4 regions of the Paenibacillus sp. GCM10023252 genome follow, and region 4 is predicted to be linked to each of the others. Evidence: riboswitches for the same ligand, from Rfam matches in the RefSeq annotation. Region 4 holds a riboswitch; each other region holds the start of a gene.
The links. Region 4 has a riboswitch for cyclic di-AMP ahead of ACFO9Q_RS09195 (hypothetical protein). Riboswitches for the same ligand answer to the same signal wherever they lie in the genome.

Region 1: another riboswitch for cyclic di-AMP. It lies ahead of ACFO9Q_RS10290 (ubiquitin-like domain-containing protein); the one in region 4 lies ahead of ACFO9Q_RS09195 (hypothetical protein).
Region 2: another riboswitch for cyclic di-AMP. It lies ahead of ACFO9Q_RS02310 (TrkH family potassium uptake protein); the one in region 4 lies ahead of ACFO9Q_RS09195 (hypothetical protein).
Region 3: another riboswitch for cyclic di-AMP. It lies ahead of ACFO9Q_RS19185 (C40 family peptidase); the one in region 4 lies ahead of ACFO9Q_RS09195 (hypothetical protein).

What each region holds. Positions count from the first base shown of each region.
Region 1 covers NZ_JBHSHW010000018.1:6,836-14,261, forward strand. Annotated here, with positions in the region: gene ACFO9Q_RS10265 (tRNA1(Val) (adenine(37)-N6)-methyltransferase) at 88-738, shown strand; gene rsmI (16S rRNA (cytidine(1402)-2'-O)-methyltransferase) at 837-1,733, shown strand; gene ACFO9Q_RS10275 (AbrB/MazE/SpoVT family DNA-binding domain-containing protein) at 1,846-2,100, opposite strand; gene ACFO9Q_RS10280 (HD domain-containing protein) at 2,375-3,673, shown strand; gene ACFO9Q_RS10285 (TatD family hydrolase) at 3,754-4,530, shown strand; cyclic di-AMP (ydaO/yuaA leader) riboswitch at 4,712-4,930, shown strand; gene ACFO9Q_RS10290 (ubiquitin-like domain-containing protein) at 5,170-6,309, shown strand; gene rnmV (ribonuclease M5) at 6,447-6,995, shown strand; gene rsmA (16S rRNA (adenine(1518)-N(6)/adenine(1519)-N(6))-dimethyltransferase RsmA) at 6,992-7,426, shown strand, end outside.
Region 2 covers NZ_JBHSHW010000002.1:110,182-117,607, forward strand. Annotated here, with positions in the region: gene uvrC (excinuclease ABC subunit UvrC) at 1-1,425, shown strand, start outside; gene ACFO9Q_RS02305 (CPBP family intramembrane glutamic endopeptidase) at 1,512-3,125, opposite strand; cyclic di-AMP (ydaO/yuaA leader) riboswitch at 3,367-3,544, shown strand; gene ACFO9Q_RS02310 (TrkH family potassium uptake protein) at 3,644-4,984, shown strand; gene ACFO9Q_RS02315 (potassium channel family protein) at 5,002-5,664, shown strand; gene ACFO9Q_RS02320 (cation:proton antiporter) at 5,685-6,914, shown strand; gene ACFO9Q_RS02325 (LysR family transcriptional regulator) at 6,973-7,426, opposite strand, start outside.
Region 3 covers NZ_JBHSHW010000032.1:20,129-27,554, forward strand. Annotated here, with positions in the region: gene ACFO9Q_RS19160 (EAL domain-containing protein) at 1-1,231, shown strand, start outside; gene ACFO9Q_RS19165 (GNAT family N-acetyltransferase) at 1,245-1,781, opposite strand; gene ACFO9Q_RS19170 (MFS transporter) at 1,893-3,092, shown strand; gene ACFO9Q_RS19175 (hypothetical protein) at 3,279-3,503, shown strand; gene ACFO9Q_RS19180 (FAD-binding domain-containing protein) at 3,630-4,991, opposite strand; gene ACFO9Q_RS19185 (C40 family peptidase) at 5,174-5,638, opposite strand; cyclic di-AMP (ydaO/yuaA leader) riboswitch at 5,642-5,804, opposite strand; gene ACFO9Q_RS19190 (hypothetical protein) at 6,724-7,426, opposite strand, start outside.
Region 4 covers NZ_JBHSHW010000010.1:228,717-236,142, forward strand. Annotated here, with positions in the region: gene ACFO9Q_RS09165 (energy-coupling factor transporter transmembrane component T family protein) at 1-373, opposite strand, end outside; gene ACFO9Q_RS09170 (PDGLE domain-containing protein) at 377-661, opposite strand; gene ACFO9Q_RS09175 (energy-coupling factor ABC transporter permease) at 651-1,292, opposite strand; gene ACFO9Q_RS09180 (ABC transporter ATP-binding protein) at 1,414-2,175, shown strand; gene ACFO9Q_RS09185 (ABC transporter permease) at 2,157-2,918, shown strand; gene corA (magnesium/cobalt transporter CorA) at 3,001-3,951, shown strand; gene ACFO9Q_RS09195 (hypothetical protein) at 3,954-4,382, opposite strand; cyclic di-AMP (ydaO/yuaA leader) riboswitch at 4,395-4,553, opposite strand; cyclic di-AMP (ydaO/yuaA leader) riboswitch at 5,077-5,250, shown strand; gene ACFO9Q_RS09200 (hypothetical protein) at 5,372-5,614, shown strand; gene kdpF (K(+)-transporting ATPase subunit F) at 5,744-5,821, shown strand; gene kdpA (potassium-transporting ATPase subunit KdpA) at 5,884-7,426, shown strand, end outside.

The sequences.
Region 1 (7,426 bases), on a different contig from region 4:
AGGACGGCCTATTTTATGATCATAAAGGGGAATGCATCTGTGACTGAATCCGTAACACTACTGGAAGGCGAGAGGCTCGACGACTTAATGACGGAGAACGGCCTTCGCATCATACAGAGCAGAGAAGTGTTCTCCTTCTCCCTAGATGCCGTCTTGTTGTCCAAGTTCGCTAGCGTGCCGAAGCGGGGCAGAATATTAGATCTATGCACGGGCAATGGAGTTATTCCATTCCTGCTGACGACTAGAACGAATGCTCAGATTGATGGGGTGGAGATTCAGCCTAGACTTGCGGAGATGGCGAGAAGGAGCAATCGGCTGAATGGTCTCGAGCATCAAGTCAATATTATGGAAGGAGATCTGAAGGAGTATGTGCATACGGCCGGTTACGGAGTGTACGATGCCATTACGGTGAATCCGCCCTATATGCAGGTAACGACTGGGGAGCAGAATGAGAATGAGCATTATGCCATAGCCAGACATGAGATGCTGTGTACGCTGGAGGACGTAGTGGAGGCTGCTGCTAAGCTAGTTAAGTCTGGCGGGAAGGTAGCGATGGTCCATCGGCCAGCACGCCTCCTCGACATTGTCGAATCGATGCGCAGATGGAAGCTGGAGCCGAAGAGATTACAGTTCGTCCATCCTCGAGCTGACGGAGAAGCGAATATGGTATTAATTGAAGCAATGCGTGACGGGAAGCCAGAGCTCCGTCTGCTGCCTCCCATTATCATCTACGAATGAACCGAGCGAGTTATTGATGAGTTCTGTTAAGAATTAAGTGAAGAGTCATGTGAAGAGTTATGTGAAGCGATATGCGAAGGGCAGGTTGAAGGTTAGCGATGGTGACGGTACAGAAGAGCTATGTGGATCAAGGAAGCCGTACAAGTGGAATATTATACTTAGTAGCTACACCTATAGGCAATCTTGAGGATATGACGTTCCGTGCCATTCGGACGCTTAAGGAAGTAGATGTGATCGCCGCAGAGGATACGAGGCAGACGCGGAAGCTGGTCACCCACTTCGAGATTCCGACCAAGCTGGTGAGCTACCATGAGCACAATAAGCAGTCCAGCGGTGTAGAGCTTATTAGACTGCTGCTTGAAGGCCGCTCCATCGCTATTGTGAGCGATGCAGGCTTGCCAGCTATCTCGGACCCAGGAGCAGATCTAGTAGCTGAGGCAGTAGCACAGGGAATTGCTGTCGTCCCTATTCCGGGCGCGAATGCGGCACTGTCGGCCCTGATCATGTCAGGACTGCCTACTGAGCGATTCCTGTTCGCGGGATTCCCTCCACGGGATAACAAGACTCGACTAGCATGGCTCGAGAAGCTTCGCAAGCAAGAGGGCACCTTAATGCTCTACGAGTCCCCTCACCGTCTTCGGAAGACACTGCAAGCCATGCTCGAGGTGCTGGGCAATCGGCGCATAGCGATCATTCGTGAATTAACGAAGCGGTATGAGGAAGCAGTGCGAGGAACGATAGAGGAGTGTATGATCCGCATAGAGGAGCATCAGCCGCTTGGAGAGTATTGCCTCATTATAGAAGGGGCAGAGAGCTATACAGAGCTGCGTGAACAATATATCGAGGAAGCTGGAGATTGGTGGGCAGAGCTTACACTGGATGCTCATGTGGCACACTATGAAGCAGCTAATCTGGATCGGAAGGAAGCCATCAAGAAGGTCGCGGTCGAACGAGGACTGCCGAAGCGGGACGTCTATAATGCAGTGAATCGATAATCTGGGTATAAAAAAAGACCTTCCTGGCCGGGTTCTAGCGCAGGAAGGCATCAAGGAGTATGATAAAGGTTAGAATTAACAAGTGCGGTAAATTTATTATAACCTATTTTGTTTATTTTGTCACAGGTGAAGGCATTTCTGATAAGCAAATGTGACAAACAATTTTTCCTTTGAAGTAGGAGACGTTCTCAGCATTGCCGCAGAAGATACAAGCTGGCTCGTATTTCTTAAGCATGATCCGCTCACCGTCTACATAAATCTCCAGTGCATCTTTTTCTCCGATTCCAAGTGTACGGCGAAGCTCGATTGGAATAACAACACGGCCTAACTCATCGACTTTACGAACAATACCTGTGGATTTCATCATAATCTATTGTTTCCCCTCTCAAAGTGAAATTCGTCACTATTCGACATAGTTTTTCTTTTTATAGTACCTATAATACCAACTTATACCAGATTAGTCAACCATGAAAATACGAGTGAAAATCTTATTTTTTCAGTGTCTTACTATACAGTAAGCGCTAAAATTCTTATTATAGAATACAACAAGATCCGACGAAATGGAAATGATAATGCGACACTATTCGACATTTAATCGACATTGTGTGTCGAAAAATTGAACAAATGGGATGTGATTACCAATGAATCGGCCGCTTACGGAAGAGAAAGTGTTCAAGGACCCTGTCCACAAGTATATCTATGTACAAGATCTGACGATCTGGAATCTGATCAATACAAAAGAGTTCCAGAGATTAAGAAGAATCAGGCAGCTAGGAACCTCATACCTAACCTTCCATGGCGCTGAGCACAGCCGATTCTCTCACTCCCTGGGAGTCTATGAGATTACCCGTAAAATCATCTCTCAATTCGAGCGAAGCGGCTATCCGGATTGGCCTCGCGAAGAGAGGCTCGTCTCGCTGTGCGCAGCCCTTCTCCATGACGTTGGACATGGACCCTTCTCGCATTCCATAGAAGAGATATTCGACACTCAGCACGAGGAGTGGACCTGCCGTATTATATTAGAAGAAACAGATATCAATCGGGTGCTTCGAGAGGTATCTGAGGACTTCCCAGACCGCGTGGCTGCGGTCATTCGGAAGACTTATCCGAAGCCGATCGTCATCAGCCTCGTATCGAGCCAGATGGATGCGGACCGCATGGATTATCTGCTCAGAGACGCCTACTATACGGGGGTTAACTATGGAACCTTCGATCTGGAACGAATTCTAAGGGTACTTCGCCCTTATCAAGGCCAGATCGTTGTGAAGGAGTCGGGGATGCATGCGGTGGAGGATTATCTCATGTCCCGATATCAGATGTATTGGCAGGTATACTTCCATCCGGTGACAAGGAGCTCTGAGATTATACTCAGGCAGATCTTCCGCCGAGCGAAGGAGTTAACCGAACAGGGCTATACCTTCGGATGGATGGCGAGACCGATTGACAGCCTGATTCGGCAGACCCTATCCGCACAAGATTATTACCGTCTCGACGAGGCGCTCATTCAGACAGCCTTCATGGAATGGTCAGAGGAAAGAGACCCTCTATTATCGGACTTATGCTGCCGATTCTTAGACAGACGGTTGTACAAGTATATAACCATTGAAGAGCCGGATGAAACCTTGTTGGCTGAGATTGCAAGGCAATGGCTGCGTATCGGCCTTGATCCAGACTATCATATGGAGATTGACTTCCCATTTGACCTGCCTTACGATGTCTATCGACCAGACTCGAATAAAGAAGATAAAAAAGAAAAAGCCCCGATTTTGCTGCTGGACGGACAAGATCGAACCGCTGAAATCTCAGCAAAATCTGACATTATCCGCTCCATAACCGGCTTGCATCAAGGCCGTTATCACCTCTATTATCCAGAGGAGCCGCTTCAGGCAGCCAAGGACAAGCTGGATGGACGAATACGGGCTCTTTTTGGAATCGGGTAGAAGGTTTGCTACTATAAGAACAGATAAGCTGATCTCAATCAGCTTCCCATCATGGCTTCATAAGCAGGAGGAATGCCCGCATGACTTATTCATTCATGGACACCCATACGCACCTCGATTCGGAGAAATTCGACGGCGAACGTGAGGAGATCATCGCTCGAGCAACAGAAGCTGGCATCAGCCATCTCATCAATATAGGATTCAATCGAGATACCATACCGACCACATTGGAGCTGGCTGAGCAGTATGACTTCATCTACGCGGCAGTTGGCTGGCATCCAGTAGACAGTATAGACATGAAGCCTGAGGATCTGGAGTGGATTGAACAATTGTGTGCCCACCCTAAGGTTGTGGCGATTGGGGAGATTGGCCTGGATTACCACTGGGATACCTCCCCGAAGGATGTTCAGCAGCGCGTATTCAGAGAACAGATTCGATTGGCCCGCAAGGTGAAGAAGCCAATCGTCATTCATAACCGAGATGCGCATGAGGATGTCGTTCGCATTCTTCGGGAGGAGCATGCGGAGGAGGTCGGGGGAGTCATGCACTGCTTCTCAGGCAGCTGGGAGACCGCGAAGCAATGCCTCGATATGAACTTCTATATTTCGTTCGGCGGACCCCTTACTTTTCAGAATGCAAGAGTTCCCAAGGAAGTGCTCGGGAAGGTTCCGCTTGACCGAATATTAATCGAGACGGACAGCCCATATATGGCTCCTCATCCAAAAAGAGGCAAGAGGAACGAGTCCTCCTATGTGGTTCTCGTCGCAGAGGCTGCAGCTGAAATATTAGGAAAATCTCTGGAAGAGATAGCAAAAATAACAACCGAAAACGGAAAAAATTGTTTTGGTATTGTGTGAAAGCCCTTCAGATCAAGAGGAATTGAGACCTTTCCGGCGATAAAACTAATTTTTGCCCATAAAATCAGCGTTTTATTGCATGGATTTCCTAAAATTTCGTGAATATCGGATTTTATCGCATCTTTACAACCTAGGGCTAGGGAAGGTATGATTCATTTCAGGACATCAGTAATGTATTGTATTTCCAGTCACGCTTAATCTCCGAATTGGAGAGCGGGGGAACCAAGTGTACATAATCCGAGCAAGGGAATGAACCCTTCTCAGCACGTGAACACATGAATTCTTCTTGGGGTGAATTCTGATTCTACTGTCTATGACCGGACGGACATGTGGAACAGATAGGGCAGCTCTCTCGCCCGAACCCGACAGCTAACCTCGTAAGCGTCTATAGAGAGCGATCAACTCGTGCATCCATTTCCATGAATCTCGTGTGTCAACCCGAGAAGCCACGAAACAGATCCTCTGTCGAAGGCTTCTTTTATTTTTGAATAACTCGTAAAGCGTCGACATAGGGTTATTCATGGAGGTATGGGCAGGGTTATGTACCTGGAAAGCGTGCTTGCACGCTAATAAACCAATAGTCGCGTCATGTATCATGCGTAACACACGGCGGCGAGGCTATGAAGGAGGACCGATGAAGTGGGCATTACTCAAGTGAAGGAGACCCATGGGAAACGATCATCCAGCATGTCCAACGCATTGCGATGGAAGCATGAGAATTTGCGTTTGGTTCTACTAAGTGCCATTATCTCAATCGCTATGACTTTCATGTTTTTGGTGTTGTTGTACGGATCGGCTGATAAGAGCGTATCCGTAGTAGTGAATGGACAAGAGACCGTTGTGAAGACTAAGCAATGGGTCCTGCAACGCCTACTGGATGAACAAGCTATCACGATAGGACCGCATGACAAGGTATCTCTCCCGCTGAATGCAACAGTGAAGGATGGAGACCGAGTCGAAGTAACCCATGCGGTAGCTGTCTTAGTGAAGGCTGACGGCAAGACATCGACGGTGTACACGACAGAGAAGACAGTGCAGGCAGCGATCGAGGAATCCAATATTCCTGTTCGTAGTCAAGATAAGATAAGCCCATCCCTCAGCACAGCCATTGAGCCGAATATGACGGTCTCGGTTGTACGAGTGGATACCCGTGTGTCTGAGACACAGCGGAAAGTTCCATTCACTGTCGTGAAGAAACAAGATTCTACTCTTGCCCATGGCAAAGAGAAGCTGGTTCAAACCGGCAAAGAAGGAACCGTCGTTGAACAAGTTGAGAAAGTATACGAGGATGGAGTTCTCGTGTCGGAGAGATTAGTGAACAAGGTCGTATCCGCAGCCGCTGTCAATCAGGTCGTTGCTATTGGTACGAAGAAGGAGCAGCCTAAGATTCAGGTGCTCTCTGCAAGTTCAACCTCCATGACCAAGGGCGGACGTACTTTCAAGGCGAAGAAGATTATTAAGAACGTAACACTGACCGCTTATTCGGCCGGTGTAGCAAGTACAGGCAAGGATGTGAATCATCCGGGCTATGGCATTACTGCTTCAGGTGCAAGAGTTCAGGAAGGCCGTACCATTGCGGTTGACCCTAAGGTCATTCCGCTTGGCTGGTGGGTGTATATCGAAGGAATAGGCTTCCGCCGCGCTGAGGATACTGGCGGTGCCGTCAAGGGCAACAAGATTGACGTGTACTTCGATAGTACCAAGTATGCCAATAAGTTCGGCAGGAAGAAGGGCTTCACGGTCTATGTCCTAGGTCCGAATAAGCCAAGTGCAAGCTAGAGCGGGGATAGGCTTCGAGAAGAAGAGAAGTCAATTCTGCTTGTGAATTATTCATACGTATTTGTCAGCCAAATATGCCATGATAAGGAGAGGCAACGCCTCTTCTTTTTGCATGTTACAAGGAAGGAATGGTCTTGGTGATTAAGGAGATCATTGTCGTCGAAGGCAAGGATGACACCACAGCGATTAAGCGAGCCGTAGAGGCCGATACGATAGAGACGAATGGCTCGGCTATCGGTGAAGATGTGCTTCGCCGAATCGAGCTGGCCCAGCAGCGCAGGGGCATTATTATATTCACAGATCCGGATCATGCCGGTGAGCGTATCCGTAAGATTGTCGCGAGGCGGGTGCCGGGCTGCAAGCATGCGTTCCTTCCGCAAGAGCAGGCGTTGTACAAGGGAGATATCGGCGTGGAGAATGCTTCACCTGAAGCCATTAGGCAAGCTCTGCTGGATGTTCGAACGGAAGCGCCGGAAGGTTCAGGGGATATTACGTGGGAGCATCTCATGGATGCAGGTCTCATCGTACACCCACAGGCCGCTGACCGCAGGCTGCGGATGGGTAAGCTGCTCGGAATCGGATATGCTAATGGCAAGCAGTTCTATAAGCGCTGTACAAGCTTCCGCATCTCCAAGGAAGAGTTCGCGGAAGCGCTGCGTGAGATGGAACAGGGGGAGAGAGCATGAAGGCAGCTGAAGTAGGTACACCGAAGCGAACGAAGGAGATCATAGCGAAGTACGGATTCTCCTTCAAGAAGAGTCTGGGGCAGAACTTCCTGATTGACCAGAATATATTGCATAACATTGTAGCGGCAGCCGAGCTCGACAAGTCCAAGGGCGCGCTGGAGATTGGGCCGGGTATCGGAGCACTCACCCAGCAGCTTGCGGAGGAAGCGGGTACGGTGACTGCGGTGGAGATTGACCAGCGACTTATCCCGATACTTAGAGATGTACTGGCCGAACAGCCACATGTTGAGGTTATCCACGGCGACGTGCTGAAGCTCGACTTGAAGCAGCTGTTCCAAGAGCAGTTCTCTAAGGTAGAGCGAGTCAGTGTCGTCGCGAATCTGCCCTACTATGTGACTACGCCGATCCTGATGAAGCTGCTTGAAGAGCGT
Region 2 (7,426 bases), on a different contig from region 4:
CCGCTGCGCAAGTGCAAGACACTGCCGGATAAGGTGTGCTTGTATTATCATATCGGGCAATGCATTGCCCCTTGCGTGTACGAGATTGAGAATCAGACGTATGAAGCGATGATTAGTGAGATCGCCAAGTTCCTGAACGGCGGGCATGATGCTGTGAAGGCGGAGCTGCAGCGCAAGATGGAAGGCGCTGCTGAGCAGCTCGAGTTCGAGCGGGCGAAGGAATACCGAGATCAGATCGTGGCGATTGACGCGGTTATGGAGAAGCAGAAGATTACGATGTCGGACAGCTTGGACCGCGATATCTTCGGCTATGCCGTTGATAAGGGCTGGATGTGTGTTCAGATTCTGTATATGCGCCAGGGCAAGCTCATTGAGCGCCATGGTACGTCCTTCCCTTATTATGGTGAAAAATACGATGACTTCATGACGTTCGTAACCCAGTATTACAGCGACAATCCAGCGTTGCCGAAGCAGATTCTGCTGCCGCTGCCGCCTGAGCAGGAGGAAGGTATCCAGGAGGTTGAAGGACTGGAGTCTGGGCAGCCTGAGGAGGCAGGACAGGGGTCTACGAGGGCAGATGATGTCATGACGACGCTTAACAAGTGGCTGAAGGTGAAGGTGCTCATGCCGCAGCGCGGGCGCAAGAGCGAGGTCGTGACGATGGCGACGGACAACGCGAAGATGATGCTGGAGGAGAAGTTCCGGCTGATCGAACGGGATGAAGAGCGAAGCGTGAAGGCCGCAGATGGACTTGCCGCCCTGCTCGGTCTGCCTGAGGTGCGCCGCATCGAGGCGTTCGACAACTCGAATATACAAGGAACGAATCCTGTCTCGGCCATGGTCGTCTTCACGGACGGCAAGCCGGATCGGAAGGAATATCGCAAGTATAATATTAAGACGGTCTATGGACCTGATGATTACAATACGATGCGTGAGGTGATTCGGCGGCGCTATGAACGGGTGCTGAAGGAAGGGCTGCCGCTGCCCGATCTAATCGTCGTAGACGGAGGCAAGGGTCAGCTGTCGGCAGCCATTGATATCCTTGAGAATGAGCTCGGTCTGTCGGTTCCGGTGTGCGGCATCGTGAAGGACGCGAAGCATAAGACGGCCCAGCTCATGCAGGGTGACCCGCCAGAGGTCGTGCCTCTGCCGCGCGACAGCCAGGAGTTCTATCTGCTGCAGCGCATTCAGGATGAGGTTCACCGGTTCGCGATTACGTTCCACCGCGAGCAGAGGGGCAAGTCGATGGTCGCTTCCCAGCTCGACTCCATCCCGGGCATCGGCGAGAAGCGGCGCAAGGCGCTGCTGAAGCACTTCGGCTCGCTGAAGAAGATTCGTGAAGCATCGGCCCAGGACTTCAAGCCGCTGTCGATCGGAGAGAAGCTGGCTGAACAGATTCTGCAGTCGCTTAGAGAACAGTCATAGGCAGGTCTCTCGTATGGCATACCAAAAAGCTCTGATTCGGGGTCATTCCACCCGAAACAGAGCTTTTTGTGAAATGAATAAGAGAGCTAGGCTGTCTGTGTGGTACCCTTCTTGGATCGCCAGTTCTTCATGACCCATGCGATGGGAACCGGAAGCACGAGGTAGAAGATGGCCGCAGCCACATTGGCCGCAGTCCCCATGAAGAGCAGCGAGGCAGCCATCAGGATGCTGTCCAGTATGGCGTGTGTGAATACGGCTGTGATGAATCCATATCGCAGGAACAGCCACGAGAAGACGAGACCAAGGATAACGAGCTCAATTAATCTGGTGGTTGATGGGAAGATCGGGTATGCAACATGTCCGAGCGCCCAGATCACTGACGGAATGAGAGCGGCAATCCACGGATTGCGCAGCCACTTGCGCAGCAGGCCGATGCCGAATAACCGATAGATGCTCTCCTCGGAGATTGCAGCGCACCAAGCAAGCAAGGGCATGAGCCAAGGGAGAGCCATGTTGTATGGCGATTGCGTAGCATCGCTCGTTGACCAAGCTCCTGTCACGAGCTGCAGCACGATCAGGATAATGGACTGCATGCCCAGCAGAATAATGGCGAACAGATAGGATAGCTTCATGCTCTGCCACACATGGTCCCCATAGCCGGGCTCGCCGAAGCGTGGCCACAATCGCTGTCCCGCAGCCCGCCATAGTCCATCTCCAGCGACGAGGGAGAAGTAGACTGCAGCACCGAATACAACGGTTGTAAGCACCGTGACGAACATCATGATGGCCATATACAGATCAGGATTAGTGCTCTCTCCAAGGGTGGAGCGCAGGCCGTCCGCCATGTTGAAGTTGTTCGCAATATAAAAGGCGAGGAAGAAGCCCGTGAGCAGCAGACCGCGCTGGAATGAAGTATGCTTACGGTACAAGATGGCATAGATGACAGCGAACAGGAACAGCACCCCTGTCATGACGAGGTAGCCCCAGACAGACAACAGATTCGCAATCGACTTCTGTTCCTCGACATAGGACACATAGTCGGAAGGAGCAACGAAGGCCGGCTTGTACTCCGTAACGAGCGGATCACCGCCAGTGGCCGAGGAAGCCGTACGGACCTTAATCTCTAGAGCAGCTTCGCCGATTCGATACCCAGCCGGGTACAGCATAATTGTGCCGTTATTCTGAACCTCGCTGCGCTTCAGCTCCTCTGCCCGGAAGCCTTGCTGGACGGCAAGCTCCTTGGCTGCCTTAAGGGCAGCGCTGCCTGTCAGCGGATTCCCTTCACCCTTAGGCTCCAGCAAGTGCCATGCGACGACTGTGCCGGTCTCCATATGGACATAGATATACCCGATGCCGCCGTCCTTCAGCTTCGATTCGACCTGATAGACATCGGTAGGGAATTGCTTGTCATATTGCTCGCTGTAATCACTTAGCAGCTTCTCCTTCGTTAAGTATCCATACACCATACTCTCGGATTGGTGAATCGTCTCCAGCTTCTCTGCTTCTTCATGCAGATTTTCCTGAATGAAGGCCGAGGCAGCCATCTCAGCCTCACCTTCGGTAATCAGCTTGGACGAAGCCGTTGATAGCGAGGGATCCGCAGCCTGCGGAACAATCTGAACAAGTATGAAAATAATAAAAGCAATCAGTCCGGCTATCCTGTACTTTTTCCACTCATCGGCCTGTATCGGCTGAAGCATGCGACCACCTCTGTTTTAATTTACGCTTAACATAACATAGTTTTTCATTCCTGATCCAATGAATCCGATGAAAAGAAGAGCATTGTTTTCATAAAAGCGAGAAATAACGACGTGAGGGGAGACAACCTCCTATAACTTCAAGTGTATGCCCGAATATGCACAAATTCCCCTTCATTTTATGATTCACACGATTTTGAACTAACCGCCAATAAGGATTATAATCGTTAACGTTACAACCAATTGAATAGCACAGCCGAATTTCCTAAGGAAAACGGGGGAACCATACTGTTGTTAGCAGCCAAGCATGGCCGCAGCAACATGGGGTGAATTTCGACAGGATCATATGAACCTGCTGAATAGGGCTGCCTTTCCAGGCCCGAATCCGTCAGCTAACCTCGCAGGCTGTATGGAACAGGACTCATCGCTTTAGCACTTGAGCATCCAGTGCTATTTTTTTGTGCTCTTTTTTGCCTACACATGACTACCGATAACCGATAACCGATGAGGAGATTGTACATATGAAGATGAACCTGAAGGTGCTGACATGGTCACCGCCGCGAATCCTGGTAACGGGCTTCGCCATCATTATCCTGCTTGGAGGGTTGCTGCTCTCCATGCCATTCGCCACTGCGAATGGGGAGGGAGTTCGGTACCTTGATGCGGTATTCACGGCTACCTCTGCGACCTGTGTAACAGGGCTCGTAGTCGTAGACACTGGGACGTTCTGGTCCATACCAGGCCAGATTATTATTATTACGCTCATTCAGATCGGCGGTCTCGGATTCATGACGATGGCCACCCTGATTGCTCTGGCGCTTCGCAAGAGAATCTCCCTCAAGGAGCGTCTTATCCTACAAGAGGCGATGAACCAGAGCAGCATGGAGGGCATTGTTAGGCTGATTCGCAAAGTCATATTTTACTCGCTGGCGATTGAACTAGCTGGAGCTATTTTGTTCACGATTCGCTTCGCTTATGACATGCCGCTGGACAGAGCAGTAGGCTTCGGATTTTTCCATGCTGTCTCCTTCTTCAATAATGCGGGCTTCGATCTATTCGGAGAGTATAGAAGCTTGACGATGTACGTTGGCGATCCGTTAGTTAATATCGTCTCCATGCTGCTAATTATTCTTGGTGGACTAGGGTTCATTGTTATGTCGGATCTGCTGGAGTTCCGGACGAAGAAGAAGCTGTCGCTGCACAGCAAGGTCGTCCTGACGATGACAGGTTCCTTAATTGCAATCGGAGCTCTCGTCATCTTCATCTTCGAATTCTCCAATGCCAATACACTGGGGTCCTTGAATTGGGGAGAGAAGATACTCGCTTCCTTCTTCCAATCGGTTACACCGCGTACAGCCGGAGCGAATACTCTGGACTTCACCGTGCTGAGACAAGCGACGCTCTTCTTCACCATCATCCTCATGTTCATCGGCGCTTCACCAGGCTCGACAGGCGGAGGGATTAAGACGACGACGTTCATGACACTGATCGGAGCTGTCATCGCTATGATTCGAGGCAAGGAGGATATCGTGCTGTTCCGTTACCGTCTAGGCAAGGACCGCATCTTCAAGGCGTTGACGATTACGATGCTGTCCCTCGCGCTCGTACTGTTCGTGACGATGATCTTGTCGACCACGGAGGATAAGGAGTTCATTAAGATTCTGTTCGAGACGACGTCTGCATTCGGCACAGTGGGGCTGTCTGCAGGAGTAACTCCTTATCTATCTGACGTAGGAAGAGTTATAATTGCGCTCACGATGTTCGCTGGACGACTCGGGCCCCTGACGCTTGCCTATGCGCTTGGTCCTAAGACGGAGAAGGAGCTATACCGGCATCCAGAAGGTAAAATTACAATTGGTTAGGAGCTTATATAGCTATGATTAAAGGTCATCAATTCGTTATCGTTGGACTGGGACGGTTCGGCTCAAGCTTGGGCAAGGAACTGGTCGAGCTTGGCTATGAGGTGCTTGGCATCGACCGGGATGAAGAGATTGTCCAAGAGATGAGCGAGGTGCTTACCTACACGGTATGTGCAGATGCAACGGATGAGGAATCGCTGCGTTCGCTGGGTGTCCGCAACTTCGACTGCGGTGTCGTCTCTATCGGCGATGATATTCAAGCAAGCATACTGACAACTATCCTGCTTAAGGATCTTGGTGTGAAGAAGGTTGTGGCTAAGGCCATCAGCGAGCTTCACGGGCGTGTGCTAGAGAAGCTTGGCGTCGACCGGGTCGTCTATCCCGAGCGGGATATGGGCATTCGTGTCGCTCATCAGCTCGTGTCGCCGAATCTGCTGGATTATATTGAGCTGTCTAAGGATTATACGATTGCAGAGCTTGCTGTTCCCAAGTGTCTCGATGGCAAGTCCCTGCATGATATTAACCCGCGGGCGCGCTACGGCTGCAGCATCGTGGCCATTAATAAGGCGAGCGGCATCATTATTGCTCCAACTGCGGAAGATATGCTCTCTGAGCGTGATGTGATGGTCGTCATTGGGACGAACGAACAGATTGAAGAGTTCGAAGAGGCTGTCATTCGTTAAGAGAGGATCGTGGTCATCAAGTGGTTACAGAAGCAACCCCGGTTATTCATCATATGGTACTGCTGTTCTTGCTTGTTCTGTGCTTCGGCATGCTGTCCGGAAGAATAGCGGCATGGCTGCGCCTGCCAGATGTAGCGCTGTTCATCGTCATGGGGATGGTGCTTGGGCAAGGACTTCACTTAATTAATGAGGGCAGCGCTTCAGTCGTGAATCAACTGGTGCTCACTGTAGGCTCGGTCCTCATTCTGTTCGATGGAGGCCGTAATATTAGTCTGCGAGGACTGCAGAAGGTGAAGTGGACGATATCGCTGCTTAGTGTCCCAGGTGTGCTGATTACTATAGCGGTAACAGGTGCGGCTATTCACTATCTGTTCGGAATAGAGTGGCTCTATGCGCTGCTCGCAGGCTCGGTCATCGCTTCAACCGATCCTGCTTCAATCATCCCGGTATTCCGTCAGGTTACGATACGGAAGAAGGTGAGGGAGACAGTAGAGAGTGAATCTGCCTTCAATGATGCAACGGGCTCCATTATTACCTTCGCTCTGCTCGCCGCGGTAACTGGTGAGTCGGCTCTTGAAGCGGGGCCCCTGCTGTGGGAGTTCGTGAGGACAGCTGCAGGAGGAATCTTGCTTGGAGCGGCCGTCGGAGTGCTTATCGTGCTGCTGGCTGTCCATCCGAAGCTTGGTATTCTTAAGGAGTATACGACCATCGCTATGGTCGTAACAGCTCTTGGAGCGTATCTCTTAGGTGACTATATTCATGTCAGCGGGTTCATGGCTACGTTCGTAGCGGGGCTTGTATGGGGCAATCCAGCCATTGTGAAGCTTAATCTTGAGGCACGGGAGCAGGAGCTCGTTCACTTCTCCGACAATATGACCGTTATTATGCGCATGCTTATCTTCGTTCTGCTCGGCAGTCAGGCCGATCTTGCACTCATGCTGGAGTACGGATTGCAGAGCCTTGCTGTCGTGCTGCTGTTCATGTTCGTTGCTCGCCCGCTCACCGTGCTTGCGAGTGCCCTTCCCGACAGAGCGGCGAAGTGGACAGGGCGAGAGCTGTTGTTCATGATGTGGGTAAGGGAGACGGGGGTCATTCCTGCGGCTCTATCCGGCATCATTATCGGAATGGGTGTGAAGCATGCGGACATTATCGCCTCAATCACTCTCATGGCCATACTGATGACCATATTGGTCCAGGCCAGTACAACCGCATGGGTCGCGAAGCGGCTAGGAATGGATGCAGAAGCTTAATATGGGAGAATAATAAGGACAGCGGCCTGCTGAAGAACCTAGAGGCAGCTGTCCTTGTCTATGTGTAGCCGCCCGATAGGAATCGTGGAAGCTCTTCCAGCCATCTTCGTACGACGGGGCCTGCTGAAGCTGAATCAGCATGAATGAGAGAGGTTGTCCGCTTCGTCTCCTCCAGCTCGGCCAGAGGGATGACGGCAAGATCATTATCATCCAGCAGCTGCGTCCTCAAGTACGACTTCGGAAGCAGAGTAGCCGCCCGGCATGTGTGTAGCAGTCGCAGGATGGCCTCGAAGGAGTCAATCTCCATTCGAACATCTGGCTGCAGCTCATACTTGTGGAACAGCTCGTCCGTCAATATCCGATACCAGGTCCCCTTGGAGAATAGAATCATAGGCATATCGTTCAGATCCTGAATAGTCAGCTTGCCTCGATCGGTCACGACTTGATTCCGAGGCAGCACCAGGAGCAGATGGTCCTCGAACAAGGGGACACAAGTGAGCTGCGTATCTTCA
Region 3 (7,426 bases), on a different contig from region 4:
AGCTCGAAGCTTGCCGGATTCACTGAAGCTGCAAGGAGAGAGGCTCTCTGCCTACTATCAGCCTATACTTGCTATGGATACAAGAAGAATCATCGGTTACGAAGTGCTGGGAAGAGCGTGCAAGGGGGAGGAAGCAAGGAGCCTTGGCCCCTTCTTCAGCGATGAATCCGTGCCGGATCTCGACCATATCTATGTAGATCGGCTTCTGCGAGAGCAGGCACTGAGCAAGGTGGGAGGGATGGACTCTCCGCCATTATTGTTCATTAATCTCAAGCCTAGCTGGATTCATCAGCAATATCAGCAATCCGGCCAGCTCTACACGCTGTCCTTGCTTCATAAGTATGGAGTGGATCCTAGGCGTGTCGTGATTGAGATTACAGAGGAGTCGTTCCGCGGCCAGATGGAAGAGCTTCGAGAGGTCGTAGACTTATATCGGCAGCAAGGCTGTCTCATTGCGATTGACGACTATGGCAGCGGATTCAGCAATACGGATCGCATCGCTCAGATTCAGCCGAATCTGCTGAAGATTGATATTCATATGGTCAAAAAGAGTGCAAACCACGACGGCTACCTCGGCGTGCTGCGCTCCTTGTCCGCATTAGCCGAGCAGATCGGCGCCTCCCTCCTAGTCGAAGGGGTAGAGTCGCGAGAGGATCTGGTGCGCTCCATCGAGATTGGTGCTCGCTATGTGCAGGGCTTCCTGTTCGCGAAGGCCGAGCCCCACTTCCGCGAGGCGGATGACTTCGAAGCGATGATTCAGAGCGAGCTGGAGCTGCAGCTGGAACGGCAGCTGAGCAGGGAGCACTATTGGCAGGGGCAGGCGGAGGGGCTGGCGCTCAGCGTAGAGGAGCTAAGCTCCGAGCCTTCGGCGGAAGCGGGAGGAGATGAGCGGCTGCTGCAGCTGCTCCCCCTGCTGAGCGAGGGCTGCGTTCGTGTCTATCTGTGCCGAGAGGATGGCATTCAGACCTCGGCGAATTGGAGTCGAGGCACGGCGGACGAGTCATGGCGTCTTGAAGAGTCTTGCCGCGGCTCGAACTGGAGCTGGCGGCCGTATTTTGTACCGAATATGGTGCAGCTGACAGATGGCAGACGAGCGATTGTATCTCGTGCCTATAATGATCTGGACACAGGGGCGTGGATACGGACAATCTCCGTGCCAGCTGGTCAAGGATTGGTTCTGTTCGCGGACATGAGAGATGCTGCGGCCGGCTCTGAATCTGTGGCTGGCTGACAGACGTGCAGCGCTACTCGGAGGCCAGGTAATGGGTAGGCTGCATCATAGAAGGCTGGTAGATCATGCAGTGGAATTCGGAGGGGCCTTGCGGCGTCCTCCTGCTGTACGTATCGGTAATGAGGAAGCCGGCCTTCTCATATGCCCGAATGGCCCGCACATTCCAGGATAGGACCTCGAGATCAATCTCATCCCCAGGCGCGCGCCTGATGGCCTCTTCCGCTAGCAGTCTAACCAGGGCGGAGCCCATCCCTTGACCACATAGGTCAGGGCGGATGCCAAGCCCGAGCCGAGTGACCCCTAGCATCGGGAAGAATTGCGCGAAGCCGACCAGCTCCTCTAATTCGTTAAGAACGGCCGCATATTGCTGCTTCCGCAGCACTGGATCACCGAACTCAATGCCGCTCTCGACCATATCCTCCCAAGAGCTCCACTCGTACAAGTCATATGGCGGTTCATAATGCCAGTCACATAATTCACAAGCTAACTTAGAGGTGAGCGGGGCAATCCGGAGCTCATGCGTTCGTTCATTAGCCGCTGCCTTGTTCATGGGGTCTATTCTCCTCTGCGGTCGGTTATGGCTATTATACCAAGTTCCTATGTTCCATGTTATCATGGGGTCATACTGACAACGTGAATCTGCTTAGAACAAGGAGAAGGTATGCGTCAATTAATCTGGCTTGGATGTCTATCTTATCTGGTCATCGGACTTGCTCATGTCATCGGCGGGGCCGTCCTAGAATCCATGATGGACAAGTATGACCTGTCGTACCAAGACGGCGGACAGTGGATTATGAATCAATTCTTAGGGTTCCTAGTCGGAGTGCTCCTAGCACCATCCATTACGGCTAGAATAGGCAAGCGAGGCGGCGTGCTGCTGGCGCTGATATGCCTGACCGTCGGTGAAGCGGCCTACAGCTTCATGCTGCCTTGGGGCTGGATGCTGGCGTTCGCTCCCATCGCTGGCCTTGGCTTCGGGCTAACCGAGGCTGTAGTCGGTGCGATGATTATCGAATTGTCGGAGGGCAAGGCGTCCGCGATGAGCTTGATCGAGACGTTCTTCGGCATTGGGGCACTCATTATGCCAGTTACGGCGGCGTATCTCATTAGGGAAGACCTATGGCAGCTGTCCTTCCCGATCCTCACTGGCTTATCTATCCTGACGCTCGTGCTGTGGGCAACGGCGTCCTTCGGCAAGCTGAACGACAAGATCAGCTTCAAGGGCAGACCCGCCGCTGCGCAAGGAGCTTGGGATAGGAAGCCCGCAGGCTACGATCGAAGAGTATGGCCTCTCCTAATCGTCGGGGCTGTCTTCTTCCTCATCTATGTCGGCCTAGAGATGAGCTTCTCCAACTATCTGCCGTCGATGCTGATTGAGCGGACAGGCATGGATGATGCGAGTGCGGCAACGGTACTCAGCTTATTCTGGGGCATGGTTGTGGCAGGACGTATCTTCGCGGGGCGGCTGGCGGATAAGGTCGGATACGGCACCTATCTGCTGGGAGCAACGGCCAGCGCTGCGGTTGTATTCCTGCTCATGGCTTCCATGAAGGATGTGAGCTGGATGCTCGTCTTCGTCGGGCTGAGCGGCCTCTGCTTCTCTGGCATCTTCGGGATTGGTCTAGTATATGCGAATGCTCTCATTCCGGGAATGACGGAGCGAACGACAAGCTTGCTTGTCGCCTTCGGAGGTCTGGGAGGGGCGCTTCTCCCGCGCGCCACAGGGTGGGCGATGGACCGTTATCAGGCAGGTACGACGTTGTGGATGATGGCCTTCACGGTCACAGGCATGCTCGTTATTCTGCTCGTCCTGCTGGCATTAGGCAGGAAGCAGGGCCGGCAATTGGCCGGCCATAGCTAGCTGGCAAATAGAAGAAGCATGCGGGCAGGAGTGCCGGCATGCTTTTTTTTTTAAAATGATGCAAGTATTAGTGGGTGCAACATCCTTATATTGGCAGTAACTTTCACAGCGGATGAGCCGTCTTATAGTGTAGATGAAGACAACAGATCATGACAACGTCATTCACGTATGGGAGGCTTGCCAGTTATGCGTAATAAATCGATCTACCTATCATCAGCCTTGCTCTTGTTCCTGCTATGGTTCTGCTCTTCGTTATTCTACTCCACCGGAGAGGAGTGGTGGTCGGTCTATTCCGTGCAACATACGGGCTATAATACGTATCTGGCAGTTCTATCCTGGGAGCAGATGCTCGCGTTCGCAGTCGTGGCGCTGGTGCTAGCCTTCGTGCCGTATAAGATGATACTGAAGTAAGCAGATTCGGGAGGCGAAGGTGATAGGCACCCTTGGTTCAAAAAAAAGATACGGAAGACGCAGCAGCAGCCCAGCAACCCAGGAGCTCAGGAGCCCAGAAGGCCAGGAGGCCGGGCATGACAGTGTCTAGGCAAGTATAGTCTTGTACACTTCGATGGCCCTTGCCCGCGATGCCTTCACATCGACTATGGCATGGGGCTCTGGCAGATGAATATCCCGGTCAGACTGATGGGCGAGCTCCGGCAGCCAACGTCTGATATAGTCCCCGCTCGGGTTATGCGTCTGCGACTGCGTCACTGGATTCATAATACGGAAGTAAGGCGCAGCGTCGTAGCCTAGGGACGAGCTCCACAGCCAGCCTCCGCGATTGAGCGTGTTGTCGTAGTCGCTTAAGTGAAGGCGGAAGTGCTGCTCGCCTAGCGTGAAGGGACAGAGCAGATTCTTCGTCAGGAACATGGCGGTCACCATGCGCAGCCGATTGGGCAGCTCGCCCGTCTGCAGCAGCTGGGTCATAGCGGCATCAATGATAGGAACGCCGGTCTGGGCGGTCGCCCACGCTTCGAAGTGCCGATCCGACAGCGGAGACTGGTCGACAAGATGCTCGTACCGGAAGAAGTTCTCGTGGAACATCGCCTGGTACAGATAGAAGTCCCGCCATGCGAGCTGGCGGATCCAGGTGTCCGCGCCATAGCTTCCCTGCGCGGACTCATACGCCTCGCGAGCGGAGATCGCGCCGGCGTTCAAGAAGCGGGCGAGCCCGCTCGTGCCTGCGGCGGCGTAATCATCCCGCCGCTCCCCATAGGCGGACAGCCGCTCGCGCACGAAGCGGCTGAGCTCGCCCTGCGCCTCGGGCGCCGCGCCCGCTGCCGCGCGCTCGGCGCCTTCGGCGAGCGCTGCCGCAATGGCCGGCGGCAGCGCGAAGCGCGCGGCTACGCCGCTGTCGAGGCTGCCGACCGTGTGCAGGTCTCGGACCGTGGTGCGGCCCGCTGGCGCGTAGTGCTGCTGCATGTAGGTGCTCCACATGCGGTGGAAGGGCGTGAACACCTTGTAAGGCTCGGAGCGCCGAGCGAAGGTGTGGAACTCTTCGAGATCCGCCAGCGGAGCATCGGCGAGGGGCAGCCACTTGCGCCCGGCGTGGCGGGTGGCTTGCTGGAGCTGCTCATCGCGCTGTCTGGCGTATGGCGTGTAGTCTGCATGGACGATTACCTCGTCGATGGCTGGATATGCACCAAGGAGTGCTGCTGTAATGTCGGCAGGTTGCCCATATAAGAGATGAAGCGTCTGGCCGGCATCGGCATACTGGGCGATGAGCTGAGCTGCATGGGTTAGGAAGGATCGGCCGCTGTGAGCGGTGAGCCGTTCCTTAGTAGTAAGTGCCGGATCGAGGATAAGCAGATGTAGGCCAGGGTCCTTATGGTTGCGAATAATATAGTCGAACGCTCTAAGATCTGTGATTCGCAGATCCTTGCGGTGGGTAAATAAGTACATACACCTCGACACCCCTCTATTTTTTTGCTAGCAACATTGTTGAAACAACTCTACTACTCTCTCGTATACTCTACCATAACGTATCCAAGCGCAACAAAGCCGCATACAGCTTGTCCTGGCAGACAAACCGCAGCGGCTTTATTGTAAAAAATATGAGGACTACCATTACTTCGTTAGATGGCCTACTCGTCAGCGTACTTCTCGAATGTAGCGGTATTCATGACTCGGCGAGCAGTAACATAGTTATTTGTGTAGTAGGATTCGCTTAATTTGCTGATCGTCACACCCTTGCTGGATGATGAATGTGCAAATTTTCCGTCCCCAACATAAATGCCTACATGTGAGATTCCGTTGCCGCCTGTTTCGAAGAATACGAGGTCGCCTGCAATCAGATCGCTCTTAGCGATTTTCTTGCCAACTCCAGCTTGTGACTTCGACGAGCGAGGAAGGTCAATTCCCATCTTGTCGAAAACATAAGAAGTGAAGCCCGAGCAATCAAAGCCCTTCGTGGTCGTGCCTCCGTACTTGTACGGCGTACCAAGAACATCCTTGATAATGCCGTCCATCTTGGAATCTGCAAATGCGCTCCCAGCTTGGAAGGCGAGCAGCATCGCGAGTCCGATAAGCAGTGCTGTAACTTTCTTCAATGGTGAAGCTCCTTCCAATGCCTACGAGGTTAGCTGTGGGGTTCGGTTGAAGGATCCCTATGATTTATCCGGCATCTAGTCCCTAAGGAGGATGGTGCTGCCCAAAATCAATTCACCCAGTGTGGTTCCCCCGTTTCCATCAATCGGAATTCGGCAGTATTTTTTTGCTGGGCTAAATATTCGATCTTTTTCACAGTTCTCCTGCAAATGTTGGGAAATTCTAATAATTCTCATGTTAGGAATGAGGGGTGTAGGAAGCGCTTGCATTGTTAATATGTAGGGGAAAACGCTGAGAAGGCAGGCTGGATAAGGCATGTTGGGGAATCGTATGGGAGTTAATCTATCATTCCAAGATTCGACAATCGGGAGAAAAATGAGAGAAATGAAAGAGAGAAAAGACCTAGAGGCCGGTGGGCTTCTGGGTCTTTTTATTGATATTTAGATGGGGCCAGATGAAAGGAAGCCATTGAAGAGATGGGTTCCGCGTCCTTTGCTGCACTATCCCCTTCCGTCAGGAGAGGGGTAAGTTCTGCGTTCTTTGCTACACTATCCCCTTCCGTCAGGAGAGTGGTAAATCGGTGCAGTGAAGGCTGTTTTTTAAGGTTTGCATAGATTCTGAGTGTCTTGAAATCCAAAAATATGTGCAATTAGTTATTCCTGAACGAAGGGGATAGTGTAGAAAAGGAGAGAGAACGAACCCTGAACGAAGGGGATAGTGTAGAAAAGGAGCAAAAGAAACATAAGCGTGTAATAACCTTGCCTTGATCATGTGAAAATTAGCCAATGCCATCTATTGCATCGATGTACCAGGGGATGTTCTCCTAATCTTATGTGGCTTCCCTTGCTGGTTAGCTGATAGGGATGTAATTGCTCCCATTTTTGTGCCTCTGCCCATGCTGGTTAGCGGATAGGAGTGAATTTGCCCCATTCTGATACACCTACCCTTATTCGATAATGCAGCACAATCTTAATCTATAGAAAAAAAGATCTCTCCAATAAGGAGAGACCTAGGTAGTAACCGATTCCTTCACATTCTGTATTGTCGTAGAACTGTATCTCAGACGCAGCACCGTAACACTTCGCTGCTACCCCCGTCGGGACTGCAAGCAGTCGAGCTGCGCGGCGACCGTCCACACCTTGACGAGCGTGCGCACCAGGTGGAATCCCTGGTGCAGCACCAGCGCGAGCAAGCCCGCCCACACTAGCGATAAGCTGGTGACGAAGGCGGAGAGGCCGGCGCCGATTGCCCACATGAGCAGTGAGATGCCCGCATAGGGCAGGAAGTGGCGAAGCGCGGTCCACAGCGAGCCGAGTATGCCTCCCTCGCCGGACGCTGCGCCCAGCTGCATGGCGAGGAAGAGCATGTGTATGAGCACGGCCCATGCCAGCCAGCCGGCTGCGTAGGGAAGCGTCGTCTGCAGCAGCTCCGCAGACGAGCCGCTCTGAAGCAGCGCCCGCAGTGCAGCGGGCAGCAGCCACCAAGCAGGGGCGAGCGTCAGCAGCGCTCCTGTCCAATACAGCAGGCCTACCGGCTTCCAGCAGCGCCGAATGCCGAGCATGAACTGCGTGCCCTTGCCCTCCTCGGCATGGTGCAGCGAATAGAACAGTCCTGCGTTGAAGATTGGAGTGAGCAGCATACGGGCGAGTAGAATGCAGCCGAGAGTCCAAGCGTATGGCTGCAGCAGCTCGGTTCGCATGAGCTGGAACTGCGATTCCATTAAGAACTGAGAGACCGCCGTATTCGAAGGGTAGCTGTCGGGGAATCGCCTGAGCAGCGGTGCTACGACA
Region 4 (7,426 bases):
ACTGGACGAATACAGATAAGGGCAGTCCGTGCAGCATGAGGGTAATCATCATTAGGGAGAACAATAATCGGCAGCTATAACGCAAGCCTTGCTCGACCCCGCTGACGGACAACGTCAGTGGACCCGCTTCCATATAATAAGGCGCACCGCCATACAAGCTGAAAAAAATAACAGAAAACAAAAAGAACGGAGCAAGGAGACGAACTCTCCTCCAAAAGCTAGAAAAAGGCACTCGGAATGCTGCCAGCCAAAGTGCACCCCAAGCAAGCAAATAAAGAAGCGTTCCCACTCCCTCGATGGAAACGCCTGCTGCAATGGCAAGTATAGCCCCTGCTATCCGAAGGGGAGGATGAGTAATAATCGTACTGGTCATTCCTTATTCCTTCTTATTCCGTCTTGCCATCCACTTGCCTAAGCCAAGGAATAACAAGAAGGTAGCCAGTACGCCAAGGATGCCAGCTAGGCTTCCAGAGAGCGCGGAGCTTAGTCCCGGAATGGTATAATCGGGAAGCGGGGAATGGAGATAGGCTGCTGCAGACTCGATGTACCCTACCTCTTCGCCTGCCTTCTCGTAGCCGTCCGGGTGAGAAGATGCGTACAGCGAGAGCACGCCGGCGATTAACAAGGCAGCTGCGAGCCAAGGCCAGATTTTACGACTCATAGGTTAAGGTCTCCTTATGCGGAATGTGAGAGAATGAACGAAGGGCGAACGGCAGGACGACAGCTGTGATGAGACCCTCTCCAACTCCGATGAAGGAATGCCAGAACAACAGGGCGGAAGCAGCATGAGCGAAGGAGGCTGCGCCGGATAAGGCGAGCTGAGCCGCAGCTGCAACCGACACAACAACGACAGAGGTCCACCCGGCTGCGAATGCGCTCACCGACCGGTTAAGCTTCACTCGCTGCAGCAAGTGATGAGTCATGGCTGCAATAGCTGGGGATAGAATAGCCATATTCAACAGATTCACGCCAAGCGCAGTTATGCCTCCATCCTGGAACAGGAGAGCCTGAATCATGACGACGGTCGTCATGATCAGCGTAGCCGGCCAGAATCCGAATAGAATAGCGGCGAGCGCGCCTCCCATGAGATGTCCCGAGGCTGCAGCTCCTAGTATAGGGAAGTTAATCATCTGCGCGGCAAAAATAAAAGCAGCCATAACGCCCATCACCGGTACAGCACGATGCTCAAGCTGTGCGGTCGTATGCTTGACGCTTCGAGCCAGCACAGCAGCGCTTAGCGCAGCGGCAGGGAGCCATACCTTGGCATCGAGAATGCCATCAGGAATATGCATGTTGTTCTCGTCCTCTTTTCTACATATAAGATATGTAAGCTTAATTCACATCTTATCATTGTGCTACGAATGTGTAAATAAGTAGCACGAACTAACAGGACTAAAAGAGGGGAGGATTCAGATGACGAATCTATTACAGCTTGAACAAGTGATGAAGCGGAAGAAGGACAGTGATGAGCAGCTGTTCGCTGGGGTGACAGCAGTCCTTCAGCAGAAGGAGAGAGTAGCGCTCCTAGGCGCATCGGGGCAAGGGAAGAGTACGCTTCTTCGCCTCATAGCACGGCTCATTCCGCTGGACAGCGGAACCATCTCGCTTCATGGCAAGCCCATGAATGAATGGAGGCCGAATGACTGGCGCCGCAAGGTGGCTTATGTGGCTCAGCAGCCTGTTATGCTGCAAGGTACGGTGGAGGCTAATCTAAGAATGGCCAGTGTGCTGCATGGCATCCCCTACAATGAAGAACGGGCACAATCGCTTATCGCTGCAGCAGGCTTAGGCAAGCTTGACCTCAGCAAGCCAGCCAGCGAGCTGTCGGGAGGAGAGAAGCAGCGGGTGGCGCTTATCCGCACCTTAATGCTGGAGCCTGAGGTGCTGCTGCTCGATGAGGTGACCTCTTCACTGGATCCCGGCTCCAAGACAGCCGTGGAGAGCTGCTTGAACGATTGGCTCAAGGAGCATCAAGCTTCCGCGATCTGGATTACGCATGATCTTGAGCAGGCACGCACGGTGAGCGAACAGGTCTGGTTCCTTGGCGAAGGGGCGCTGCTGGAGCAGACAGCTTCGAGCGATTTTTTCCAAGGGCCGAGGTCCGAAGCAGGAAGAGCATTCCTACACAATCTGCACAGGGAAGGGGGAGGGGCAGCATCTCCAATCTCGCCTTAGCGTGTACTCTTATATTCGTAGCCGTCACTGCCGTGCTGTCGCTTAAGCAGAAGCTTGGGCTGGAGAAGGAGATTGCCATTGGAACCGTCCGCTCCGCCGTGCAGCTGCTATTCATCGGCTACGTCTTGCATGCCGTATTCTCAGCGCAGAAGCCGATCATTATTGTACTAATCGTGGCATGCATGATTGCTGTAGCTGCTTGGAATGCAGGCGGTAAGGCTAGACAGCTGAGGGGCATTCGAGTTCGGATCGCTGCTGCGCTGTTATGCACCGAAGCGATTACGATGGCTCTGCTTCTGGGACTTCGAATGATTGAGCCGGAAGCCCAGCATATTATCCCGATCAGCGGAATCATTATTGGCAGCTCGATGATTGTATGCGGACTGTATCTGAATCAGATGAGGCGGGAGATGGATACCGCACGCGGGGAGATTGAGGCGCTGCTAGCTCTGGGAGCTACTGCGAAGCAGGCGATGAAGAGATCGATTAGAAGAGGCGTTCGAGGAAGTATGATCCCGACCTTGGATGCGATGAAGACTGTCGGACTCGTCCAGCTTCCAGGGATGATGACGGGGATGATCGTAGCAGGTGCAGACCCGATCGAAGCGGTCAGGTACCAGATGCTCATCATGTTCCTGCTCGCTTCGTCAGCTGCCCTTACAGCGATGCTGCTTAGCTCCATCAGCTATAAGCTGTGGTTCAATGAGGAGCTTCAGCTCATCGAGCTGCCCGATAAGGATTGATGTTATTTCCTTCCTTTTGTCATACAACGACACATGTTATTCTGTACTTAGATTGTAGTAACGCCCGGAGGAGCCCAAGCCATTGATACGTACATTAGCGATAACGACTGACTTGATACTTAAGCAGGACCTGCCTCTGGAGCAGCTGACTGGACCGGATATCGATTGGTACTGGGTAGACTTCAATGCTCCTACTGAGGAGGAGGCTAAGCTGCTCAGCAGCCACTTCCACTTCCATCCGCTTGCGATTGAGGACTGTCTCCATGTGCTGCAGCGTCCCAAGGTCGATCATTATGAAGATATGCACTTCTTCGTGCTGCATGCAATCTCAGAGTCGACGCTGAAGGCCGCAGAGGTTGATATGTTCGTTGGTCCGAGCTATGTCGTCACATTCCACTATAATGAGCTGCAGGAGATGGATGAAGCATGGTCGCGCATCTGTGACAATGAGATTCTTCGCATTAACGGGCCCATCTACTGTGCTTACTTGGTCATGGACAAGCTGGTGGACCAATACTTCCCGAGCGTGCATTACCTGGAGGACCAGCTGAGCGAGATTGACAGCAATGAAGCGAATCTGCCGATCGAGGAGCTCATGAACCAAGTGTTCGAGATTAGGTCGAAGCTGCTCAAGCTGCGCCGAACGATTGTGCCGATGAGAGATCTGCTCTACCGAGTCGTCAACTCTCAGAGAATCGAAGGCTTGAAGGAGCATCATCTCTACTACACCGATATCTATGACCACCTGCTGAAGCTATCCGAGATGATTGAGCAGAACCGGGACATGACATCAGACATGCGCGACAGCTACCTGTCCATTAACTCCAATCGAATGAATCGCATTATGAAAACCTTAACCGTCATCACAACCATCTTCATGCCGCTAACCTTCATAGCCGGAATATACGGCATGAACTTCGTCTACATGCCTGAACTGACTTGGAAGGGGGGTTACTTCATCGTCATTGGAATTATGGCCATGATTGGTCTCATCATGTTCCTACTGTTCCGCAAGAAGGGCTGGTTCAAGTAGAACTAGAAGAATGAGGCATAGAATAGGGAAGACTCGAATAACCCCTTCTCATCATAGTCCGTTGTCCACGGAGGTTGATGTGCAGGGGTTACGATATGAGATAAAGCTTGGTCATAGAGCTGCCATTGCAGCTCGTGCCTGCATTCACAGTTCAGAGAATGCTCAGGCACACAGCCATACACACCTATCCCCTTCATTAAGCATCCACACCACATCATCCAGTCTCCTGGTCTGTCTTGATGAAGAACAGGAAGCTCACTCCAGCAGGTTCCTTCAGTGGTGGTCACCTTCAGAACAGCTCGGAAGCCTTGGTTGTTTAAGCAATGAGAAGGAACGACATAGCATTCAATGTGCGTAATGCGCAGTGGTTCATAACGAGAGTCAGGGACAGGCAGGGGTTCTGGTGAGGGCATAGCTAATCTGAACGTCATAACATCATCTCTCCTTTAGGGGTTCATCGCTTACGAGGTTAGCTGTCGGATTCGGGCCAGAGAGTCGCCCTACTGGAGACTAGCTCCAGATTCACCCCATGAACGATTACATCTCTATCGTTCGAGTTGGTTCCCCCGCTTCATTTGGTAAGAATTCAGCGATTTCAATTTCGTATGGACTTCGCCGTATATCATACTGCTGACCGCTAGGTTTGTCTAACCTCCCAATAACGGCCTTACCCGCTGTGAAGCCATATTTTTGGAATGATGCCTTTGGCAAGAAGCTAACGCAGCTAATTCTCAAAATAACTCGTTTATGCTCCGATTTTCTATGAATTCGAGAAGTCTGATTTCTCACTATTTTTTTGAACCTGCCTATTTTTATATTACTTATGAAATCGAGAGAAAAACCTATGAATTAGTAAGCATTCTAGAGTTTAAGAGTAGTGTAAGCGCTAGTTATGGACGGATTCAGCTGAAAATATGGCTAATATCCCCTCTATTCCTCCTAGACAGGTGAATCGCTTCAGGAGTAAGATTCGATTCATGGTTGACTCGGCTGGAACGATGTGAGAGTCGAACTAGTCTAGGCTGGAGTGTTCGTTCCGATTGGACACCATGGAGTCCGGTTGGAAGCAGGGTGTCTCTCACCACCCGAATTCGCAGGCTAACCTATTTTACGAATTTGCTAACAAAGTCTTTATCGCTTAATCCTGCAGGTTCAGTGCAGGAGCGGGGGAACCAACGAGCAGCAATCTTGTCATGAGATGCTGTTCATGGGGTGAATCGCTTGGCTTGCCGCCAAGCGTAGGGCGACTCTCACGCCCGAATCCGTCAGCTAACCTCGTAAGCGTACTCGGGAGAGGCAACATACATCGCGATTCTTCGCCGCAGCAGCTTTGCTGTGCCTTGAAGAAGCCGCGGGAGATGTTCCTCTATTCTCCTGCGGCTTCTTTTGTGTTGCCTTCTAACCATAGGAGGAATATCCGTTGGAGAGAGAATCCATCGTTGTAGCCGGATTCAATGAAGCCTGCAAGTATATCTTCGAGAGCAGCCTCGCCTTGAGCTGCAGATATATTCAATGCTGCAGGTCATGGACGTCGAAGCCCATTTATGTCATTACAGAGAGCTTTAATCCTAGAGCCATCTATCGGGGGCTTGGAGCAGATCATATTATTTTCACACGAACGGGCGAGGTTGGATTCTTGCTGAATGAATCTGAATCGGAATAACCCATAGAATAGGGAGGTCATTCTTATGATGGATGTGTACATGATAGGAACCTTGATCGTTAGCTTCATCCTAGTAGCAGGATTCCTGCATTGGTGCGGCAAGGTGGTAGAGGATGGAGGGGACACGCGATGATCTTCGTACTTGTAGTGACGGGATTGCTGTTCATCTACCTCGTCTACGCCTTAATTCATCCAGAGAAGTTCTAGAGCATAGGAACACTTGCGAAGCGGCCTTCAAGGCTTGTCATTACGATTAGGAGGAATATAGAATGGATGTCCTGCAGATTGCGATTGTTATCGCGATAATTATACTGCTGGTGAAGCCGGTGGGAACCTACGTGTATCACGTGTTCTCCAATGAGCAGAGCAAGCAAGATCGAGTATTCGGAGGAACGGAGAGAGTCATCTATCGCCTGCTTGGACTGAAGAGCAGAGCGGGGATGGGATGGAAGAAGTACGCGCTCAGCTTCGTCATAACCAACATTGTGCTGACCGCTGTCAGTTACTTGATTCTAAGGCTGCAGAACGCATTGCCTTACAACCCGAATGATATCGGTAATATGGAATCAACGTTGACCTTCAATACAGTCATCTCCTTCATGACGAACACGAACCTGCAGCATTACAGCGGTGAATCTGCGCTGACTTACTTCTCGCAGATGGCGGTCATCATGATGATGATGTTCACCTCCGCAGCAACCGGGTTCTCGGTAGCTATAGCCTTCGTAAGGGGAATTACGAGCAAGGGCAAGACAATCGGCAACTTCTTCGAGGACTTCGTGAAGGCACATACACGAATCTTCCTGCCGATCTCCTTCATCCTTACACTTGTCCTCGTGGCGCTGCAAGTTCCACAGACGCTAGATCCGACGCTTACGGTCAAGACGCTTGAGGGAGCGGTGCAGCAGATCGCAATAGGTCCCGTCGCCTCGCTTGAATCCATTAAGCATCTAGGGACGAATGGCGGCGGCTTCTTCGGAGTGAACTCCGCGCATCCATTCGAGAACCCAAGTCCGCTGACGAACGTGCTGGAGATTCTAGCGATGTGGACGCTGCCGGCAGCTCTCCCCTATACGTTCGGCTTGTTCGCTAAGAATAAGAAGCAGGGCTGGGTTATTTTCTCCGCGATGATGATCTTGTTCCTGGTGTTCCTGACTACGGTCTACACGGCTGAGAAGGCGGGCAGCCCGGTCATGAACGCTCTTGGCGTGGACGCTTCCCAGGGCAGTATGGAAGGCAAGGAAGTCCGATTCGGCATTGCACAGTCATCATTGTTCACAGCGGTCACGACCGCAGCGACGACGGGAACGGTTAACAATATGCATGATACCTTGACCCCTCTAGGCGGGATGGTTCCGATGGCGGAGATGATGCTGAACGTCGTGTTCGGCGGCAAGGGTGTCGGATTAATCAATATGCTCATGTATGCCATCCTCGGCGTGTTCATCTGCGGATTGATGGTGGGGCGAACCCCTGAATTCTTAGGACGCAAGATTGAGCCCCGAGAGATGAAGCTGATCGCCATCGCGATACTGGCTCATCCGTTCATTATCCTGGCGCCGACCGCGCTTGCCTTAATGACGGATGTGGGCACGGCGGCCATTACGAATCCAGGCTATCATGGCATCTCGCAGGTACTGTACGAGTATACGTCCTCCGCAGCCAATAATGGATCCGGCTTCGAGGGACTTGGAGACAATACGCCGTTCTGGAATATTACGACGGGACTAGTAATGCTCTTCGGCCGTTATATCTCCATGATTGCCATGCTCGGTGTAGCGGGCTCGCTCGCTTCGAAGCAATGGGTGCCTG